DNA from 2 places in the Lutispora sp. QWL-02 genome. Region 1 is predicted to be linked to the other one. Evidence: riboswitches for the same ligand, from Rfam matches in the RefSeq annotation. Region 1 holds a riboswitch; the other holds the start of a gene.

Region 1 (3,207 bases):
ATATATCCATGAGCGCCGCATATGCTGAAGGTAGGCGTAACGGAAATATAGGGGATGCTGTAGTTTTCAAATACCCTTTTTATTAGCTGCTTGCACACCGTTACATCCTCTATGGCTTCTCCAAGGTATAAATGCTGTACTGTTCCACCTGTATAAAGAATTTGCAGCTTATCTTGATGATCCATAACCTCAAACATGTCATCCGTATGGTCTACCGGAAGCTGAGTTGAATTTGTATAATAGGGTATATCCCTTCCTGCCGTGATGATATCCCTGTATTTATTCTTGTCCAGCATTGCCAGCCGATAAGAGGTCCCCTCTGCCGGCGTTGCTTCAAGGTTATACACATTGCCGGTTTCGTCCTGGAATTCAAGGAGAAGCTCCCTGAGGAAATTCATCACCTCCAATGAAAAGGCTTTGCCTTCCTCCGAGGCTATATCCTTTCCCATGAAGTTAATAAGGGCTTCATTCATTCCAAGGATTCCTATGGTGCTGAAGTGATTGTGCCAATACCTTCCAAATCTCTGCTTTACATTTCTCAAATAATAGGCAGAGTATGGATATAGCCCTTTTTCCGTTTGCTGTTCAATTATCTTTCTTTTTATTTCAAGAGAAGTGCGGCCAATCTCGGCAATTCTTCTAAGACTGGATAAAAACTCTTCTTTAGTTTTGGACAGATAGCCGATACGCGGCAAATTGATTGTGAAAACTCCGATGGAGCCTGTCAATGGATTGCTTCCAAAAAGCCCGCCCCCCCGTTTCTTTAATTCTCTCGTATTAAGTCTCAAACGGCAACACATAGATACTGCATCTTCAGGTGAAAGGTCAGAATTTATGTAATTAGCGAAATATGGTATGCCATATTTGCATGTAATCCGCATAAATGCGTCCACTATAGGGCTTTGCCAATCAAAATCCTTTGTTATGTTTATTGTGGGTATCGGGAAAGTAAATACACGCCCCTTTGCATCGCCTTCCAGCATGACCTCGCAAAAGGCTAAATTAAACATATCCATTTCCTTCTGGAAATCGCCATATTTATCATCGGTGTATTTTCCTCCCAAAATCACAGCCTCATCCTTTAATGTTGATGGAACCCGTATATCGAAGGTAAGATTGGAAAAGGGACATTGAAAGCCAACCCTTGTTGGCACATTGATATTAAATATGAACTCCTGGAGGCACTGTTTAACTTGTTTATAGCTCAAATTATCGTAGCGTATAAATGGAGCACAGTATGTGTCAAAGCTTGACCAGGCCTGTGCTCCTGCGGTTTCTCCCTGGGTTGTAAAGGTGGAGTTTACTATTTGCCCGAGAAAAGAGCGCAAATGCCTGGCCGGACCGCTTTCCACCTTACCCGGAACTCCGCCAAAGCCATCCATCAATAGCTGGCGCAAATCCCAACCGGCACAGTAAGGACCAAAAAAGCCGAGGTCGTGAATATGGCAGTCACCGCTTTCATGAGCCTTCCTTACTTCCTCCGGATATACCTCGTAAAGCCAGTACTTTTTCGTAAATACATCCCTGACATAATTATTTAGGCCATTGACGCTCTTCTGTGAATTGGCGTTTTCATTTATTTGCCAATCCTTGCCCGACAGGTAGTCGGAAAACATTTCAATTGTCGCACCGATTAAAGCATCCATTTCTCTGGCGCTTTTCCTTTTTTGCCTATACAGTATGTATGCTTTTGCAGTTCGAGCATGCCCATTTTCAATGAGCACCTTTTCAACAATATCTTGAATATCTTCAATATCCGGAGTTTTATTTATATATTTGCTTTCAAGCTTTTTTACAACCTGCTTTGCCAGTTCTTCCGCCAATTGAAGGTCTTTGCCTCCACAGGCCACTGCAGCTTTAAAAATCGCACGGGATATCTTCTCCGGATCAAAGGCTTCACGCCTGCCATCCCTTTTTACAACTTCAGAAATCATAATAGCCTCCTGTTTAAAAATAATAAACCCTTTGCAAAAAAGCAAAGGGAGTCAACCGTAAAAGCACCCCCTATCACTCGTAGAGTTAATGGTACATCCGCAAAGGCAGGTCTTCTGACTACGGGTCATCAATGCATCATGCCTTCCCGAAATATTCAGTGGCATATACAATGAAGCATTTCCCCATTACAGCGGCGGGACCGTACAGGATTTTCACCTGTTTCCCTTTTAAGCCGTACCCTAGGTACAAGCACCTTGCTAGCACAATATTTAGTTATTAATATAGTAACATATACCATATATTGTGTCAATCAGTTTGATGAGCTAAGATAGCGTCAATTTATATTTTACTAAATTTAGCTGTTAATCTCTTCTAAAAATTCCTTCCCGTATCTCTCAAGCTTGACCTGTCCAACACCGTTTACTTGTAAAAACTCGTCACTATTTTTGGGCATTTTGATACACATATCCCTAAGAGCAGCATCTGCAAAAACTATATATGCCGGTACTTGCTGATCTTGAGCAATTTTGCTTCGGAGCAATCGTAATCTCTCAAACAGCTCTTCATTTATGTTTGTATTTAATTGTTCTGTCTTAGTTTTGGCTTTGGCAGGTTTGTCCTCATCTTTATAATGCTTTTGCACCTTCATGCTAATTCTGCAATCGCCAAAAAGGACTTCCACTGCCTTATGTGTAAGCTGAACTACAGGATATTCACTGTTCGTTATCTCCAAATATCCCTGCAATACAAGAAAATTTATAACATCCCTGATCCTGCTCTCGGAAACACTAGACATTACCCCATAGGTTGATATATTATTAAGGCTGTTATTTATAATTCTTTGATTTTTGCTGCCTCTCAATATATCAACAATCATTCTTATACCAAAACGCTGCCCAACTCTTTTTATACAAGACATTATCTTTTGAGCCTCAATAGTAACGTCTTCCTCTTCAAAATTTGTGTTGCAATTTGAGCAATTCCCACAATAATTTGATGCTTTTTCTCCAAAATAGTTTAGTATATATTCCCTCAGGCAATCATTAGTATGACAGTAAAATGTCATTATTTTTAATAATTCCCGGTCTTTTTCTTTTATAGCTTCAATTGTCTCTTTATCCAAGTCCTCATTGCCATTAGAATTATCTATTAGTAATTGGTTTATGACTACGTCTTGTCCGCCATAAAAAAGCAAGCATTCCGCAGGTTCTCCATCCCTTCCTGCTCTGCCGGCTTCTTGATAGTAGCTTTCAATATTCTTGGGCATATTGT
Region 2 (3,207 bases), 280 kb from region 1:
ATGTACTATTAATAAATCCGGCTGAGAAGCCGGATTTATTAATAGTCTGTTACATGAATGCCTATCTTGTTAGCATTTGCATTGATTACTTGATTCCAGAAGTTCATCTAATATTGTTTCGCAATCTACTATGATAGAGCAGATGCAATCCATATCTACAAATTTGAATTTATCATGATAACGGAATACTGCTAAATCACCTATTACCGCTACCAGGCATGCATCTTCCAAAATGCAGTCTTCACAAGTATTTTTTAGTATGGCAGTTACCCTATTCTCATCATCTTTTGCCAATAAGCAGAGAAGCTCTCTTATGCTATCAGGAAAATTCTTTACTCTGAACTCTTTGCATTCTCTTCTGTCGTAATCCTTACATTCTTTTTTGCAGCAGTCTTTACCCATATGCGCTTCACCTCCCAATTGTAGGTGCCCTTCACCTGCTGATTCAGGTGTTGTTCACCTCTAATACCATAATATTTTTTCAGACCTAAAGTGTTACAAGTCTTTTTATAAATTTTGGACTTATTAATAATTATCTATTTTAAATATAGGGGGTTTAAGAAATGAAATTGGGCTTAGTTTTTTCCGGAGGTGGAATCAGAGGGCTTTCTCACATAGGAGCCTTAACTTGTTTGACGGAATATGGATTAAAACCGAAGATGGTTTCAGGCTGCAGTGCAGGAAGCATCATTGCCGGGTTATATGCAGCAGGAATAGCTCCAAAAGATATGGAAATGTTAGCATTGAAGAATATTTCGCAGATCATTGATATAGATTATAAGGGGATATTTAAAGCCATAGGGAATTTTATTGCAAATAAAAATGCAGAAGGAACGTTAAGCGGCTTTATTAAAGGCGATAGGATTGAAAAAACAATAGATAAAATTTTGAATGGTAAAAAGATGCATGAAGCAGATATATTTCTTGCTATACCAGCTGTGGATATCAATAGAGGCAGGACTGTAATGTTTGTCAGCCGGAAGGTGCCCCAAGAGAATGAGAAGGCATTATATATCGATGGGATCAAAATATCGGAGGCCATAAGAGCAAGCATATCAATACCTGTGATATTCTGCCCAAAAAAAATCGGGGATTATTCTCTTGAATTGGTGGATGGAGGATTAGAGGATAATCTGCCCTTTGAAATAATCATGAGCATGGGCGCTGATAAAATATTATGCTATGATCTGGGATATAACGGGCAATTAAAGAAGGGCATAGACAATATTTTTGAGATAGCATCCCAATCTCTAAGTATTTTTAGTTATACAATCACATCATTGAAAAAAGAGAAGTATGGGATTGATGATTTGAGCAGCTTCAGAAAAAGGAATTTGAGGCATGTCAGAAATAAAAAGGAAATACTGATTCTAAATCCCGGTATATATGATGTTTCAATATTGGAGACAAAAAGAGCTCCTGAGATGATAGAAAGGGGATATGAGTTTACAAAAAAATATGCTAATGATATATTGGAATTCATATACGGGTGATACGGGCAGGCTGGCATGAACGCCAAAGCGAATTAATAGATTGACTCAGTTTTTTAAAAACATTATAATTAGAGCAATAGAATATCATTTTTGGTGCCTTAGGCATATATTGAATGCATGAGGTTAAAAGGGAAAGCAGTTAAAACCTGCTGCAGCCCCCGCTACTGTATATGGGATGAAATCCGACTATGCCATTGGGGAACCGAGAAGGCAGGAGAGTAAGATGAACCATGAGCCAGGAAACCTGCCAATTATCGTTTCAACCTTCGGAGGGAGGGGATGATCATCTTTTCATATTCCCACACTGCAGGTGTGGTTTTTTATTTTGATTTAAGGAGAAAGGTTTGAATGAAGGATTTGAATGAAATACTGGAAGGCATAGAAGGAAGCTATGAGCATGCCAAAATTAAAGCAAAAGAAAGATTGGACAATCTGGCGAAACCTTTAGGAAGCTTAGGGCAATTAGAAGAAATCGCAATAAGGCTTTCAGGCATAACAGGCAAGATCAGCAATCCTATGACCAATAAGCAGCTTATAATAATGTCGGCAGATAATGGTGTAGTAGAAGAAGGAGTGAGCAGCTGCCCTCAGAATATAACGGCAATTCAAACGATCAATTTCATAAGAGGGGTTACAGGTGTGGGGGTATTGGCGAAGCATGCAGGAGCCAAGCTCAAGGTTGTTGATATAGGAATCAATGCAGATATTGATTATCCCGGCTTATATAAAAGGAAAATCAGGAAAAGCACATGGAATATGGCCAAAGGCCCTGCCATGACGAGAGAAGAGGGCTTAAAGGCTATAGAGACAGGCATAAATATGGTTGAAGAAGCCTTCCGGGAAGGGGCGCAGGTTTTAGGCACCGGTGAGATGGGGATAGGCAACACGAGCACCTCAAGCGCTATTATAATGGCTTTTACAGGATGCGATGCGGATGAGGTTGTAGGCAAAGGTTCCGGTCTCACGGGAGAAGGTTTTGAAAACAAAAAGAAAATTATAACCCAGGCATTAAAAATCAATAATCCGGACAAAAATGACCCCATAGATGTGCTGTCAAAGGTCGGAGGATTTGATATAGGCGGTATGGCAGGCTGTTTTATTGGGGCTGCATATTATAGATTGCCTGTTTTGATTGATGGCTTGATATCTGCGGCAGCCGCGTTATTGGCATATGAGCTGAATCCTATGACCGCGGATTATATGTTCACTTCTCATTGTTCAGCAGAGCCCGGATATAAGACAATAATAGACATATTAGGATTAAAGCCTATGCTTAATCTGGATATGCGGCTGGGTGAGGGAAGCGGCTGCGCCATAGCTTTCAATATTTTGGAGGCGGCTGATGAAGTGATCACAAACATGGCAACTTTTGAAGAGGCCTCAATAAAAAATGATTATTTAATCGATATAAGGTAGGGATATTTATGGGCAAATGTATTTTGGTTACAGGCGGAGCAAGAAGCGGGAAGAGCAGTTTTTCAGAGAATATGGCAAAAAGCTATGGAGAAAAGGTGATATACATAGCCACTGCCGTAGCCTTTGACAGTGAAATGGAAGACAGGATAAAAAAGCATAAGGAATCCAGATCTAAGGAATGGCGTACCATAGAAGCCTTTAAAGATATTGATGGGATAATACATAAACATGGGGAAGAATATGATTGTTTCTTGCTGGATTGCATCACGGTCATGGTAACCAATCAGATGCTGGAATA

What was found. A riboswitch is a leader RNA that binds a small molecule or an ion and turns the genes downstream of it on or off. The one in region 1 is predicted to bind cobalamin.
Region 2: another riboswitch for cobalamin. It lies ahead of cobT (nicotinate-nucleotide--dimethylbenzimidazole phosphoribosyltransferase); the one in region 1 lies ahead of AC4HCY_RS15575 (ribonucleoside triphosphate reductase).

Annotation. Positions count from the first base shown of each region.
Region 1 is NZ_CM177762.1:3,299,864-3,303,070, forward strand. Features, by position in the region: gene AC4HCY_RS15575 (ribonucleoside triphosphate reductase) at 1-1,934, opposite strand, end outside; cobalamin riboswitch at 2,022-2,206, opposite strand; gene recQ (DNA helicase RecQ) at 2,291-3,207, opposite strand, start outside.
Region 2 is NZ_CM177762.1:3,020,516-3,023,722, reverse strand. Features, by position in the region: partial or broken gene AC4HCY_RS14375 (manganese catalase family protein) at 1-12, shown strand, start outside; gene AC4HCY_RS14370 (hypothetical protein) at 70-402, opposite strand; gene AC4HCY_RS14365 (patatin-like phospholipase family protein) at 564-1,493, shown strand; cobalamin riboswitch at 1,568-1,759, shown strand; gene cobT (nicotinate-nucleotide--dimethylbenzimidazole phosphoribosyltransferase) at 1,842-2,909, shown strand; gene cobU (bifunctional adenosylcobinamide kinase/adenosylcobinamide-phosphate guanylyltransferase) at 2,918-3,207, shown strand, end outside.